2 regions of the Sporosarcina sp. USHLN248 genome follow, and region 2 is predicted to be linked to the other one. Evidence: riboswitches for the same ligand, from Rfam matches in the RefSeq annotation. Region 2 holds a riboswitch; the other holds the start of a gene.
What was found. Region 2 has a riboswitch for thiamine pyrophosphate ahead of thiT (energy-coupled thiamine transporter ThiT). Riboswitches for the same ligand answer to the same signal wherever they lie in the genome.
Positions count from the first base shown of each region.

Region 1 (8,374 bases), on a different contig from region 2:
GAACTATTTCGAATTTCTCTGTCTCCAGAGTATCCTTTTTGACCCCTCCCTTCTATATAGAGGGTAAAGGGGGAATGAGCATGACACATTATCTGAAAGAATACGCACGATTTCACACAATTGAGGAAATGGACGCTGCAGCTGAACAGCATGTGATGATGCACTATGATGAAATGACGAATTCAGATCGCCAAGTTTTAGACGTCATTCGCCGCTACTCCGTTAAATATGGGGCTGCTCATTTGAAACACGGAACGATCGAGGAAGCGATTGGAAAATCCAACGTAACAGTAAGACGGGCAATCCGCAAACTCGTCAACCTACGCATCATCGAGAAAATCCATTACATCCGACCGGTCATGAGCGGGCTTGGCGCCAACATTTACAGCATTTTGCCTTTCGATGACCAGGGGAAAATGAACGACCGTGACCATGACGACAAACCGCATGAGAACGAGGAAAAAGGGCAGCTTCCGGCAGACGAAGCTACTCTTTCTAAATCTTTATTAAAATCTAAAGATCTTAACTACACGTCTCCTACGGAATCGTCAAAGTACTCCACAAGTCTATTTAGTCGAATGAAAGACTTGCTTGCCGCAACGATCGGAGACACAAAAATGGCCCGTGAATTCTACGGAATTCATAGGGCCCTATCTGGAAGCATGTTGAAGTTTGATATTTACAAAGACGATCTCCACGTATTCGAAGACCTTGCGTATCGTGCTTTAATGATTACTGTGATGGCTACGAAGAAGAAAGCAATCCGTAATTTGACGGGGTATTACAAAGGCGTTTTGGACAAGTTAGTTGATGAAACGTATTTCAAAGATATGTTTATGCTATTTGATAAACCGATCGAAGGATTTTATTGTCCGTGAGTTTTTCGCGATGAAAAAACTGTACGCAATTCGATTCACTATCGTCCAGCTTTCTTATCCACTAAATGATTGATATATTTCGTAAAGGGATTGATCATATTAATAGCACAACGTTGCACGGTGCTGATTTTAAAGGTTAGCAGTATAGAATCACTTGCCAATTACTAATCTTTTACTAGGCTAGTCCCAAATGTTCACGCAACGTGTGGCCTTCATATTTGTTTTTGAAAAGACCTCTCTTTTGCAGCTCGGGTACTATAAATTCAACAAAGTCCTCTAAGCTACCGGGCAATGTGGGAGGCATAAGATTAAAACCATCTGCTACCCCTGCTTCAAACCAAAGCTCCATCTGATTGACAATCTCTTCAGGCGTGCCGATGAGTGTGAAATGTCCTCCTCCAGCATTTAGATACCCCAATAGCTCCCTTACTGTTGGGTTTGTATCCTGAAGTATTTCTAATATCGTCTCATATCGGCCGACCGGTCCAGTAAATTCCTCCACAGGCGGCAATGGTGGAACCTTTTCATCAAGTGCCCAATTGGAGCAGTCTTGTCGAACAAAAATGCTCAGCTGTCTTAAAGCCGTTTCAATAGGTAATTGTTCGTCTAATGCCGCTTTCTTAGCGAAAGCCTCTTCACGACTCTTACCGACATAAGTTACTAAGCCTGGGAACACTTTAATATGTTTGTCGCTATTCTCGCTTTGTTTCACTTGCTCATTGATTTTTTCTCGAAATCTTTTTGCTTGCTTGAAGTTCCACGACACTGAGTAAACAGCATCGGCATGCTTTGCGGCTAATGCAATACCTTGTTTGGACGCCCCTGCCTGCATTGCGACCGGTTTACCTTGTGGACTTTTCGGCGTAGTGGACGGTCCACGCACCTTAAAATAGGTACCTTCATGATGAAATGGCGATATATTTGAAGGATCGATCAACTTTTTCTCTTCACGTTGATGCAGAAACGCTTTACTGTCCCAGGAAAGAAACAACTGATTCATTAACGTTGCAAATTCATCTGCTTTTTCATAGCGATCATCATGAGATGGTAGCTTATCCATACTATGATTCTGCGCTTCAACATCAGTCATTGAAGTAACAAGATTCCAACCAACACGACCTTTTGTTATATGGTCTAAACTCAAAAGCTGCCGTGAAGCCGTAAATGGATTGGAAAAAGTACTTGAGATCGTTGGAACTAACCCTACATGCTCTGTCACTTGGGATATGGCTGTTAAATTGATCAGTGGATCAAACCAAAACGCCGGCATATCACTGGTTTCTTTGCCTACAAATGATTGATTATCTGCAAAGAATACGACGTCAAGCAAGCCCCTTTCCGCCAACTTAGCCAAGTTCTGATAATAGGTAATATCACCAATCCGTTCAACACTTGAATCAGGCATTAGCCAAGCAGCTTGGTGGTGTCCGCAGCCATACAGCAAAACACCTAAGTTTAAATGTTTTCCTTTCATTTCAGCCATTTTTCACACCCCCATTTGTCAGTTCATTGTTAAACCGCCATCGACGGTAAAATTCTGACCTGTAATGCCGCTTGCATGTTCTGAAGCCAAATAAGCGACCATATTCGCAACGTCTTGAGGTGTGGTGACTTTCTTCAACGGCGTTGAGTTGGCAATTAAATCGAATACTTCCGGCGTTGTAACAGCACTGGCGTTAGTTGTTTTCAATAAGCCCCCTGAAACGACATTCGCCTTTATGCCATACGCCCCTAATTCGGCAGCTATATTACGTGTAAAACCGATTAAACCTGCTTTCGCTGTCGTATATTCATGATAAGGTACGACAGGATTTTGAAATAAATTCGTCCCTATACTAATAATACTTCCATTTTGTCGTTCCATAAATTGAGGGACGACACTTTGAATTACGTTAAATGCTGCTTTTAACGTACCATCCAACTGTCTTTGATAATCTTCCCAAGATAGTTCTGCGAAAGGTTTCTGCTTGATTGGATCAAATTTAAAATCGATCAATGCATTATTCACCACAACATCAATTTGCCCAAAATAGTCAGTTGCCTCTTCTACCATACGATCCACTTCTGTACGATTGGTGACATCCGCTTGAATGGCAATCGCATGCTCCTTTCCAATCTCGGAAACAATTTTGTCGGCTGCCTCTTTGCTCTTATTGTAATTGACGACTACCCGAAATCCTTGGTTTGCCAATGTCCTTACGATCGTTGCCCCTAACCCTTGACTACTTCCTGTTACCAATACGACTTTACTCATCCCAACCACTCCTGTACGTATATTATTTGAAACGGTAAATGGCAGCTAAAAATTAAAAAACGCAACCTTCCAAAAGGAAAGTTGCGTAACACTATGATGACATACCAAAAAGAAGACAGAGTCATCCCTCTTCGTATATCCAAGAGTTTACACTTTCCTACGCTAGTTTCAGCTAGATCAGGTTCAAAGGGTTTGAGTCACTACTCATCTCAGTTAAATAACACCCCTAGTGCATACTATTTAGTTTTTAAGAGTTTTTAGATCATGCGGCCATTTATAATATTTCTATTAGTCTGTACTTTAAACCATAGCATATTGAATGATCTATTACAACTTGGCCATTTATTTCCTTGGGTCCATAGTCAAAAAATATAAGATCAGCTTTGATTGCTTTTTTCAATAAACATGTGAAAGAACAGATTTGCAACTACAAGAATGATATTCAATCCACAAAGAACTGGACATTCACGGAAAGACGATCTATTCATCTACCCGTTTGGGCATTGGCCCACAATCTTCTAAAAGTGGCTGGCATCCACGAGCTACTTTCAGGATTTTAAATGAGAATAATACAAGAACAGGTGAGGAAAAACGAATCGTTTTCCTCACCTGTTCTATTTCAGGAACATATTGGACAGCCCCTATTATAATTATTGACTATATCCTTCAAATTAATTATTTATCCAGAAACTTATAGATAAGGATAGACTTACTCTATTACTTGTTCCGGCCAACCGATTTTTTGCTGATAAATCAAAACATCCCGTTAGTATTCCTCAATCTTTATTTTTATTTTCGTTTTTATTTCTTCTTCACTATCTGTTGCTGTTTCTGTTTCAGAAACATTCTTAATAGACTCTTCAACTATTTGCTGAATCAATGTATTATCAATTTTGGCATCCTTTGGAAAACCTACTGAAACTGTTAATTCGTTAATACTCCCACCAACCATTATTGCTAGTGAATCACTTTCAAGTTCCGTCTCCTTTGTAATAGATTCATTTGTTTCATTTTGTAATTCAGATAAGAAATTTGATATTCCATCATCTCCACCGTTTTCTTGGGAAATTACTACTTCTTGCTCGCTTTCTAATACCTCGGTTGTATTACACGCGACTAACAAAATTAAACTAAATAAAATCCCTGCAATGATAGCTTTTTTCCTCACTTCTCAATTCTCCTCTCAAAAACAAAGTGCAAATTTCACAACAATTCTCCATGCATAAGTTTAACGATATCTATTGGAAATAGTTTCAATTTAAACATATTTTTGTTCAGCTAACTGGGCCGTTTGCAGAACGGACGCAAATTGCTTAACCGCAACGGCTTCCCAATATGATTACTGAAATAAACCAATCACCCAAACTGTCAAGTACATAGGAACTGCAACAATTATCGCCCCTGCAACTAAGTAGCTAATTGCCCATATAAAAAACTTTAAAATATCATATATAGCACCTGCTAAGTCATCAACAAATCCCAACTTTAGCCCCCCTCTACCCACAACATATTTGATAATCCCTCTTTAACAGTATTTCCCTTTAGAAAATAATGCATAGCCCATTCAGCGATGTTCCACTTTAGCTATCTGGCCGTTTGTTGAATATCATTATATATCTTAGCACAATGAGATCTGATCCAGCGGAAATATTCAGTATTTTTTTAAATATATACATCGGAATTTGTCAGGGAGGCAGTAATCTCGGAAGGTTTATCTCGAAGAATTTTTACTCCTCAGAGCTGATTGATCTAATAGTTGTCTTTTCTGTTAATTTATAAAAAAAAAACGATAAGATGTCTTAGCGTTTTATGTGTGTGTCCTACTTATGCGCAGTTCATTCGAAAAAGTCCTGAAACTAGAGGAATGGCAATAGCAAGGGTATGAGACAATTCTCGTTTAATCAAACAATACACTAAGAACTGGTAAAAAAACAAAATTTTTCTCTTTGGGCTCATGAGGAGTTGAAACATGAATCAAGTTCCACTTTACATTATTAAGGGTAAAGTTTTACAACTAATTAATGTCAATTAAGTTTATACTTTGATGAATCGAATACTAAATCTATCAAGCTATCAAAAAGCTTTAGTTGTGAAGGATTATCCCAATCTTCCTCAAACTCAGCCATTAGCCACATTACTTCATCTAAAAATACGTGTTCTATGGATTTTTGCCAATAACTCTTTTCTAAATCAGTTAAACTGACCGATTCTTTATACCCAGACAGGAAAAGTTCCCATTGATTCGGTGTAAATATCTCATCTGGTGCAGTTGATAATTCATTATGAAACAAAAGTAAAACTAACGCTAAATCAAATATTCGAGGAATCCATTTAGCATTATCTGGGTCAATTAAATAAGGTTTCGGAGAATAAATTAAATTATTCGCTTTATAATCGTGTGGTGTTGCGACATTTGGCAACCCAACAATTTTTAGCTCTTCTTGTTGGGTAACGATTTGTAACAGTTTTTCTTTTAATAGAATGCCATCAATTCTATGATTAACTTTTTTTGCAAACTCTTCGATTGCTTGAACACTTTCTTCAATTTCTTCATTGTTAAAATCATAAACATCATATTCTTCCAACTCATATTTATTATCCTCAAGAGATAGTTGATGTATTTGTCCCAGCAGTTTACCTGCATCAAATATTTGATTATCAGTTCCTCTATAAGTTGTTCCTTCAATAAAAGGATAGACAACATATGTTTCCTCTCCAATATCTTGTGGATTGTCCATTTGAATATCCACAGGGATGACTACTTTAATACCATTATTCTTTAGATATGTAGTATAATTTACTAATTTTCTTGCTTCCTCTATCGGATTTTGTGTCCTTTTAACAATTAACTCTTTCCCTTTATCAGTTATTCGATATACAGGTGAAAAAGGATAAATACTTTTAGGCTCTTTGTCTATTTGAAAGCCAAACCTTTTTAACACATCAATTCCATTCATATTTATACCTCCAAGAGATAATTCGTTTACAATTATAAAGTTACAGATGTTTACAAAAGATATTGATTATATTCCTTACTAATTCCCTCGTTTTTTCACAAACCTGCTCCGTTTAAGTACACTTCTTCACAAACCCCTTATTCCCCTTCATTAATAGATCAATGGTAGGATAATTTTAAAATCCTTTCTCTCAAATGTTACTATTATTTGTATGGTATAGGCTACCAACAATTATAGATATCATCAGGAGACAAAAATGGAAAAATCGTATAAATTAACCGGGGGAATAAAGCAGAAGAACATCTTTTTCTGATATGTTTATAGCCGATTTCTGGAGGACAGCGAGTACGCAAATGAATCGAATCAATCCGAACAACCTACGGATGAACTGATTGATTCGATCGAGAAAGAACTATGTTACAAGCTTCCTCTGAGCCTGAAGTGATTCATGTCGATCAAGAAGGTGATTATGAGATTACATTCCTCGCCGATAATTTTGAGGTGTTTATTAAAGGCATAGTGAACGATGAACATTATGATACTTCTGAAGAGGACAAAGAAGTAGCTTTGGATAAAGTAGCGCACGGCAAATTTTCTCCCCTGCTTGCGGAGCTCTGCTCAGGGGTAACCGAATTGGAACAGGTAGAACAGAAAATCCGCAGCATCTGCACACGGATTGTTGAAGAAAAAGGCCATTTTTCTTTCCACGCAGATGAATTATCATATGTCATGTACGATGTGCAGTTTTGGTTATATACGAAGTCGTATCCAGACACCAGTCGCGACCAATATGAAGCTGTTTATGAAAACATCATCGCATTTGGCGGGGAATTCGGCCAAGGTGGATATGCGCCTTCCTTTATAACCGATTGGCTTGATATTCGCATGAAGGAAGGGCGAATTGTACGGGATCATGGGAGCATTCGGTTTACTGATTCGTATGCTGAGGAAATAATTAAGAAGTTGCGAGAAGCGTAATCAGATTCATGAAGAGCTCACTCTTAAAGTGGGCTCTTCTTCTTTCAATGTTAGTGGTGAGCAGCGGGATCGCCTAGTCACCCACTAGCGACATTGCCAATCATACACTACTTTTGAAAAATCCCGTTTCCTCCATTCTATTTTCTGCTAATGAATATCACTTCATAGGATTCAAAAAAAGTCGTACATAAGTTATCGCTTATAGTCGGGCTTTCCAACGTTTCTTAATGATGCGAATCCATTAGCTCTTTCAATCCGTTCTAAACGTTTCCCTTTTGTTAGTAAACTACTGTATCTATAAAACGCAAGTTTTTCAGTGGCCTGGTTCCATAATGATCTCTTTTTTGAACCTTGCTTTGTTAATACTACGTCTTCGTTATGTTTGAATACTCCATAACCTAATTTGTCTGAGGAGGTTGTAAGTGATTCAGTAGCCATATAAATACATTTCTCATAGTTGCATATTCTTCCCTATTTCTAAAATGTTGATGGTACCGTGCCCACGAAGGCGGAACTTCCCCCTTCTTAATATCAAACACTTCATCCACTTCCAAGTAGTCATAAATTGCATGTATGTTTTGGGCGTTATGTATATACTTCCATTTTCCATCTGTAATTTTTGCTTCTTTAAACAAACCAAAAAATAATAATATATCTCCTTTACCACCTTTCATTTTATTTAATAACCCTTCGGATGGTCTGCTCTGTCCAAATAGTCATCTCCACTCAGTAGTTCAATTTTGCAGAATTGTCTTTCTAGTGTCGGGATCTATGTGTTCTACATAATGATGCTTTGCCCCCAACTCTTGCATGAACATCCGTATAACTAACGTAGGCAAACTATATGTATAGAAATCACCTGATCCAGCACGGAGTATCGGTATAGAAACTAGATTTCCATTTAAAATTGGATTTGGTTTCCCACCTGATTTTGAATCAAATCCTTTTCTACTCAATCTAACTTTTCTTGCCTATTTAAGTCCCCCTTAAAAAATATTAGTGAAAAGATATTTTCACCTTCTCTTAACTCTAATCATTTAATTGATAAGAACTTCAAATTTCCTTAATTGACTTATACCAATGACTAATAATTTTTTTGAGAATATCGATGGAATCAAGTATGATAAAAATTATGAAACCAAATAATCCAAGTCCTATTAAAGAAAATACTAATAGTTTAAGTTTTTTTAAAAACCCTTCATTTTTAAAAGTAAATCTAAAGTGAAGATACAAATTAGTAAACTGTTCATATATCCATTTCAAATTATATTTCCCCAAACTGTGATACCATTTCTTTAGCTCAATTT
Region 1 is NZ_JBBCZC010000017.1:3,683-12,056, reverse strand. Features, by position in the region: gene WFH04_RS08650 (hypothetical protein) at 81-878, shown strand; gene WFH04_RS08645 (LLM class flavin-dependent oxidoreductase) at 1,054-2,361, opposite strand; gene WFH04_RS08640 (3-oxoacyl-ACP reductase) at 2,380-3,132, opposite strand; TPP riboswitch at 3,270-3,370, opposite strand; gene WFH04_RS08635 (topoisomerase) at 3,899-4,300, opposite strand; gene WFH04_RS08630 (hypothetical protein) at 4,472-4,615, opposite strand; gene WFH04_RS08625 (aminoglycoside phosphotransferase family protein) at 5,157-6,089, opposite strand; gene WFH04_RS08620 (hypothetical protein) at 6,504-7,067, shown strand; partial or broken gene WFH04_RS08615 (Nmad3 family putative nucleotide modification protein) at 7,466-8,023, opposite strand; gene WFH04_RS08610 (hypothetical protein) at 8,121-8,374, opposite strand, start outside.
Region 1: it holds a riboswitch for thiamine pyrophosphate, as region 2 does, so the genes downstream of both, WFH04_RS08640 (3-oxoacyl-ACP reductase) here and thiT (energy-coupled thiamine transporter ThiT) in region 2, are expected to answer to the same signal.

Region 2 (8,374 bases):
CTTTGCTTAATCCAACTGAGTTAAAATGATCGGTTCGTCTTTTGTAACGATGATAGTATGTTCAACTTGTGCAACGAGTGATTTGTCAGGCGTGACGAATGTCCAGCCGTCTCCCAATTCGATAATGTGCTCAGCTTTCTCTGAAATGAACGGCTCCACTGCTAAAACCATTCCTTCTTTCATTAATGTTTTATCCCAAGCATCGTAATAATTGAGGACATGCTGGGGCTCTTCATGTAACGAAGTTCCAATCCCGTGGCCAGTCAAGTTTTTAATTACTTTTAATCCATTGTCTTTTGCTTCACGTTCAACAGCTTTGCCAATTTGGTTTAAGCTTGATCCAGCTTTCACTTTTGTCATTGCCCGGTCGAAAGCGCTTTGTGCCACATCGCACAGCTTTTGTTTCCTTTCATCGGGTGTTCCGACTACAAATGATACGCCTGTATCTGCAAAGTAACCTCCAAATGACCCTGAAACATCTATGTTGACGAGGTCTCCGTCTTTTAACGTTTTGGAACCTGGAATGCCGTGTGCGACTTCATGGTTCACGCTAATGCACGTATAGCCGGGAAAATCGTATTGATCGATTGGGGCCGAGACTGCACCGTGTTCTTTGAATAGTCGCCCGCCTAATTCATCTAACTCTTTTGTCGTAATGCCAGGAACTGCAGCCTCTTTTAACGCTTCACGAATTTCAGCTACAATTTTGCCGATTTTTTTTAACGCTTCAATCTCTTCATTATTCTTTACAATCATTTTGTACTGGTCCCTTCTTTTTTTCAATCACGCATCGGTCTTCCTTTAAGGCAGAAAGCCGTTTTGCGTCAAGCCTTCCGATGATCGAGGATGACCTACTATAACCTGCGTTTTGTTCAGCTTTCTATACTATATCATATTTTTTTCCGATGTATGATGTGTATGCATTGCTCGTTTTAGACTCCTATTTATCACTTCAATACTTTAACGCCTTGATAGACATTCCAAATGACGATCGCTAAAAATAGCACTCCATAAATGAGCATAAATAGGAAAGGCGTAAAACTCCAAAAATTAATATCACCTGTCATCATGCCCATCAGTCTATTTTCGAAAGAGACAATCGAAAACGAAAAGAGCAAGAAGCCTGCCACCATAACGATAACGGGACATAGGTGGGAAATAAGAGATCGCTTCGCATGCGTTTTTACTTCATAATCATCCGTAACAAAGTAGACGATGACCGGTAAAAGCAAGGGAGAGAAAAAAACACTGAAATAACAGAGAGCAGACAATATTTTACTATTTGGCATATAAGAACCTCCTCGTTCACAGTCCACTTATTTATCAATTCCCATCCTATAGACTATCCAAAACGAATAATTTTCATAGGATGTTTGTCCAATAAAACAATATGATACGTATTTTCAATTAAAAAACTTGCCACCTATTGCTTCTAATAATTATTCCATATACAATAGTATCGATAATTGAATTACAAGACCACAAGGGGAGCCTTTTGGCTGAGAGTGGACAATGCGTCCTGACCCTTCGAACCTGTAAGTTCATGCTTGCGTAGGGATGTGGATGGAAACTGGCATACTACGATGTCTCGGTTCTATCCGGGGTGTCGTTTTTTGTTTCCTTATATCCCTCCTATTCCAAAGAAGGAGGAGAACTAGTTGGATCGTAAACGTCTTCAATTTTTGTTAGAGGTTGCTATTTTAGGTGCATTATCTTTTGTTTTGGACTTGTTAGTATTGTTCAAGTTGCCGCAAGGAGGATCGATCACGTTATCAATGCTTCCGATTATCGTCATGGCCTACCGTTGGGGAATTGGCGGAGGGATGTTAACGGGCTTCCTTTCCGGACTGCTGCAGCTTGTCTCAGGAGCTTTTGTGCTAAATGTTTACCAGGCGGCTCTTGATTATTTTGCTGCCTACACATTGGTTGGTGTAGCAGCCATTACAATCGGTTGGTTATTAAACGGTAAAAAATCGAATGATAAGAAAACAATGGGGATGGCAATTGTTGTTGGCACCGTTGTAGGCGGATCGTTACGCTTTTTGATTCATTTCATAGGAGGCATGATTTTCTTCGCAGAATATGCAGGAGACCAGCCTGTTTGGTTATATTCGCTTGTTTACAACGCTTCGTATATGGTTCCGTCCATATTGCTCTGTGCGATTGTAGCGGTGCTTTTATTCACGACTGCTCCAAGATTAATTGAACGTACGTAAACAACTATACTTCGGAAAATTTATAGAGTTCAATCCCTTATTTGATGAAATAAACCTTCGTCCCGATAAGTAGAAAACAGAATAGAAATAAAACGGACTGTTCTTTCATTTTGAAAGGACAGCCCGTTTTTTTGAATGATTTTCTCTGAAGATCATAAATGCTATGAGAACCGCTGTTAAAAATAATGCTGCAGCTGTTACAAAAAGTTCATCAGTTCCGTTTTTAAATGCAATGCCGATAAATGTCCAAATGAACACGAAGTTCATCATAAAATCGTGGTAATGAAACATAAAATGAAGGGCAAATGCTGTAGAAATCGTTAAATAGATGACAGTCCATAATGGAGCACTTAAACCGAAACCAGACCAATCATGCAGCAGTAAGTAATAGCTTACTGTTGAAATGAGAGTAAGAAAATTCCATCCAATTAGCAAACTATATGGCATCCTGCCTGATATATGGTTATCCGTCTTATGATAGCTAAAATACACTGAAAACAAAATGCATAGTAACAGGATTTTAGCGGCGATGCTTAAAGACAGGTAGCCATAGTGCCAACAGAAAATCCATACGATCGATAGTGCAATAGCAGTGAAGAAGCCGTACATCCGTAAATTTATAAATTTTTGTTCTTTTGCAAACGAAGGAATCCAAACAAATAACATTGCGTATATTACTATCCATAATAAAAAGACATAATTTGCTGGAATAAAAAGTAATGGCAGCCTATTTGCGATTTCACTAGTTGTTTGACCGTTCAAAGAGAAAAAAGTCGCGATGACATGTAAAATGATTAGCACTAAAAGTGAAAGAGTCATCATGATAATTCTTGACATAATAAATCCTCCCTTTGAACAGTATACCTATGAAATGCTCTTGGTGCGAAAGAAAGTATGAAATTTACGTCACAAAAACCATTATTTCGAACACCGAAGATTCGTGTTATAATAATATTCGTAGTTAACGAAAATTTTAAAAAAGAGTAGGGGGATTTGTTATGACGAAAGTGGGTTATTCACAAGTATGGGATTTAGATGTTTTTTTTGCAGGGGGTAGTGAATCACAAGAACTTCGGGCACATTTGGATGCTTCAAAAGAGGAGATCAATATCGTTGAAGAGAAAGTTGCGAAGTTCCATACACCTGTTTCCGCGGATGACGGAAAAAAGGTTTTTGAGCTAATAGAAGCGATAAAAGGCACTGCCATTAATTTACGAGAAGCAGGAGCAGTTATCGGCTGTTTTTTAGCTGCAAATACAAAAGATAAAAAGGCATTGATCCTGCAAGGGGAAATGGGAGCTTTATCTGCGAAGTTTGCAAACATTCAACTAAGATTCAAGCAAACACTTGCAAAAACCGATGCAGAGGTTTGGCAATCGTTACTTGAAACGGATGAACTTTCACAGTTTACATTCATTTTGAATGAATGGCGAGAAGAAGTGCAAATGAAGCTTTCCGAAGAAGAAGAAAGCTTGATTACCGCTTTAAGTGTTGATGGTTATCAAGGATGGGGACAATTATATGATCAGCTTGTCGGAGATATTGAAATTCAAATGACTGTTAACGGGGAAGAGAAGTCATTATCAGTAGGACAGGCAAATAATCTTTCATCAAATAAAAATGAAGAAATCCGGAAAGAAGCATTCGAAAAACTTACAGAGGCATGGAAATCGAAAGAAGACTTTTTCGCTTCTGCTTTAAATCACTTGGCAGGATTCAGGCTAGCCGTTTATGATAAGAGAGGCTGGGATTCCGTCCTTCAAGAGCCTCTAATGAGAAATCGCATGAGCCAAGAAACGTTGGATGCGATGTGGAGTGCAATTAGTGCCAACAAAGAACCATTTGTATCTTATTTAAGTGCAAAAGCCAAGATGATAGGCAAGGAAAAGATTGACTGGTATGATTTGGATGCACCCGTGACTGCTTCTACGAAGACGATGGAATATGAGGAAGGCGCTGAATTCATTTTAGAACAATTCGGCAAATTCGGTCCGGAGTTAGAAGCTTTCTCACGCAAAGCTTTCAATGAAAGTTGGATTGAAGCCGAGGATCGTCCGAACAAACGTCCAGGCGGTTTTTGTACGGGTATGCCAAAATCGGAGCAATCCAGAATCTTCATGACATATAGTGGTTCTATGTCGAACGTTGCAACTTTAGCCCATGAATTAGGCCATGCATTTCATTCATACGCGCTGCGCCCTGTACATTATATGAATCGGCAATATGCTATGGGCGTCGCAGAAACTGCATCCACATTTGCCGAAATGATTGTAGCGGATGCTGCGGTGAAAGCAGCGGAGACGAATGAGGAGAAAGTTGCGCTTTTAGAAGATAAAGTTCAGCGCAGCGTCGCATTTTTCATGAATATCCATGCGCGTTTCCTATTTGAAACAAGGTTTTATGAGGAACGAAAACATGGAGTTGTTCCTGCAGCACGTTTGAATGAATTAATGGAGGAAGCGCAAAGAGAAGCTTATGGGGGTGCGCTTAATACAGTCCATCCTCATTTCTGGGCATCTAAGCTGCATTTCTATATTACGAACACACCGTTCTATAACTTCCCGTATACATTTGGATATTTGTTCTCGCTGAGCATTTATGCGAAAGCATTGGCCGAAGGAGAAAACTTCGAACAGAAGTATCTATCTTTATTGCGCGATACTGCAGTTATGTCTGTCGAAGACCTGGCTATGAAGCATTTAGGAGAAGATATAACAAAAGTCGATTTTTGGGAGAAAGGTGTAGCTCTTTGTGTGAAGGACGTAGAAGAGTTTTTGAAAATAGCTTCCAAAGAAGGGTGAACAAGTATTGATTCTGCTTGAAGGAGAAACGATCTATTTACGAATATTGACAGAAGAGGACGCTTCGATTTTCACGGAGATGTTAATCGCCAATAAAGAGTTTTGGACAGTATTCGAGCCTCGTCATGAACCGAGTTATTATACCGTTTCTGTCCAGCGGGATAAAATCAGGGAATCCATCTATCAGATGAGGGACCGCAGGGAGTATAACTTCGGTATATTTGATTCGGAAACAAGCAGATTAGTTGGGCATATTTCATTGTATAGCATTAAAAGATTGCCCTTTTCGAGCGGTTTTATCGGATACTCGGTAGATGAAAGGGAGACGGGAAAAGGGATTGCGACTGAAGCGGTGAAGATTGTAACAAAATTTGCTTTCGAAACGATGTCCCTTCACCGTGTCGAAGCATTTGTTTCTCCTAAAAATACCGGTTCCGTAAAAGTATTGGAGAACGCAGGCTTTACTCAAGAAGGCTTGCTGCGAAAATTGTTGTATATTAACGGTGTTTGGGAAGATCATTACATGTATGCCATAGTGGAAGACGATTTTTGAAAGGGCAAGGCCGCATGGCGGAGATTAATGTCGAAAATAAAGAGCCGATTCCTTTAATAGGAATCGGCTCAGCTTGTTGAAAAACGCTTGCATACTATGAATTAATATTGCCGTATTTACGCGCCCTTTTCGGAAATGTTCTATGTGGCAAGCGATTTCAAGCCAAGATAGGCAAACACCTATTTCATGACTATTAACTATAAAAAGACTGTAGACATAGTAAAATTTACTTTGTCTACAGTCTTTTATGTATTTCCCGGGAAATGTGGAACGTCTTTATTGATCATAACCGTTAACGATAACGTCTAATTTTCCAGTATCTGGTTGTACGACGAGGCCGTGAACTGGCACTTTAGCGTCCATTAATGGATGATTTTTAATACTGTCCACACTTGATTTGACACTTTCTGTTACATCATTAAAACCATGTAGCCAGTCTTTCATATCAATTCCAGAATACTTTAAAGTTGTAAATAGGTTCTTATCGATTCCGCGATCGACCATTTTATTAATGATTTTTTCCGTATCGACTGAACTCATGCCACAATCATGGTGGCCAATGACATATACCTCGTCAGCTTGCAATTCGTATATTGCAACGAGAATGCTTCGCATAATGCCACCGAAAGGATGAGTTACAATTGCACCCGCACTTTTGATTATTTTCGCATCTCCATTTTTCAAGTTCATTGCTTTAGGAAGAAGCTCTGTTAAACGAGTATCCATACAAGTCAGAATGACAATTTTTTTATTTGGAAATTTTGTCGTAGCGTATTGTTCATATTTCTTTTCTTTAACGAACTCTTCATTGAATGTCATAATATCGGTTAAGATAGTCATAAACATGCCCCCAAATGATTTATGTGCTAATTTTACCGAAAAATAAAAGAGTTGCCAACTGGCAACTCTTTTTTATTTAGTTTCTGGCTTTGGATCTATCGTTTCTGCATCAGAAGAATTCAGAGCCTTACCAAGGTAATGCATTGTGAACAATGCTGCAATTAAAAGGACAATTGCATATCCGATTACTGTTGTAAACATCAAGCCCATCATCAAGACCCCTCTCTACATATATATTCTATATTTCGTATGAAATTTGGAAAAAGGTTTGCCCGTTTCTATTTCATATGAATGATTTTGCTATAACCATTATACTATATAACAAACTTTTTTAAAGACCTCATTTGAATTGATTGTGTCAATAATTAGAATGCCCAGTTGCCTTGACGGAAGACCGGTTCTACTTGGCCATCTGCTGTAATGCCATCGATGTCCATTTCAGCGGATCCAATCATGAAGTCAACATGCGTAATGCTTTGATTCAATCCATGTTTTTCAAGCTCTTCTGTCGACATTGTTTTGCCGCCCTCTATGCAGAAAGAGTATGCACTGCCGATCGCTAAATGGTTAGAAGCATTTTCATCGAACAATGTATTGTAAAATAATATTCCTGATTCAGAGATCGGAGATGCGTGAGGCACTAAAGCGACTTCACCTAAATACTTAGCACCTTCGTCGGTGTTGATAAGCTGGTTAAGGACTTCCTCGCCCTGTCCGGCTTCCACCGCTGTAATTTTCCCATCTTTAAACGTAACTTTAAAATCATCAATAATATTGCCGCCGTAGCTTAGCGGTTTTGTATTGGAAACATATCCGTTGACACCCGTTTTATGTGGAACTGTAAATACTTCCTCAGTCGGCATATTTGCCATGAAAGCATTGCCTGCAATATTTACGCTGCCGCCGCCTACCCAAATATGCCCTTCAGGCAGTTCAATCGTTAAATCAGTTCCTGGAGCAGTGTAATGAAGTTTTTTGTATGCTTTTTTATTCAAGTAATCCGCTTTATCATTTAATGTTCGATCGAGGTCCTTCCAAGCACTTACAGGATCCTCTTGATCAGCACGTACTGCTTTGAAGATTGCTTCCCAAAGTGCAGGTACTTGTTCTTCTTCCGGCAGATCAGAAAAAACCTTTGCTGCCCAAGCCTTTGATGGGGCAGCGATGACACACCAGCTGAATTGGTCAGCTTGCATCATTTGGCGATACTTGCTTAAAGCTTTGCCTGCAGCCTTTTGGAAATCAGCAATACGTGAAGTTTCTATCCCTTTTAGTAAGTCGGGGCTTTGTGAAGCGACACTTACGAAAGCCGCCCCTGCTTCTGATAGTTTTTCTTTTTCCATAACCTTCCACTCGGGGAATTCCGAAAAAGAATCAGCTGGTGCCATTTCGTATCGAGTTCTTGAAATTTGGTCGTCTGCCCAGTCAACTAAAACATTGCGTGCACCTGCTTCATATGCTTTTTTAACAACCATCCTAATAAAATCAGCAGTTTCAATGGATGCACTAATACATAAAATTTGATTCGGCTGAATATTGGCCCCTACTTTAACGACCAATTCCGCATAATTTTCCAACTTCTTTTCGAATGTAGACATACGATCTACTCCTTTCAACGTATGTATTCATACTACTTCAATCGCATTCCTCAGGCAATTAGAAAAAATGAAATATAAATTTCTGTCACATCGAATTCTTATTTTATTTACAATATAACTCTAAAGAAATGCCTATTTCTGTCGAAATAAAAAGAAGTAGACTGACATGGAGGTAGTCAAATGGATTTATCAACGGTTTTTGGGCTTATCCTTGGCGTTGTCGCATTGTTTGTCGGTATGGTCATGAAAGGCGTATCGCCGGATGCTCTTTGGAATATCGCTGCAATCCTCATCATTATCGTTGGAACGGTAGCAGCTGTTGTCATTGCGTTTCCAATGAAAGAACTGAAACGCGTGCCGAAATTG
Region 2 is NZ_JBBCZC010000002.1:119,631-128,004, forward strand. Features, by position in the region: gene map (type I methionyl aminopeptidase) at 7-756, opposite strand; gene WFH04_RS01555 (magnetosome magnetite crystal formation protein family) at 948-1,289, opposite strand; TPP riboswitch at 1,475-1,575, shown strand; gene thiT (energy-coupled thiamine transporter ThiT) at 1,659-2,216, shown strand; gene WFH04_RS01565 (tryptophan-rich sensory protein) at 2,322-3,053, opposite strand; gene WFH04_RS01570 (M3 family oligoendopeptidase) at 3,215-5,017, shown strand; gene WFH04_RS01575 (GNAT family N-acetyltransferase) at 5,025-5,570, shown strand; gene WFH04_RS01580 (beta-class carbonic anhydrase) at 5,847-6,410, opposite strand; gene WFH04_RS01585 (hypothetical protein) at 6,483-6,620, opposite strand; gene WFH04_RS01590 (aminopeptidase) at 6,776-8,008, opposite strand; gene motA (flagellar motor stator protein MotA) at 8,189-8,374, shown strand, end outside.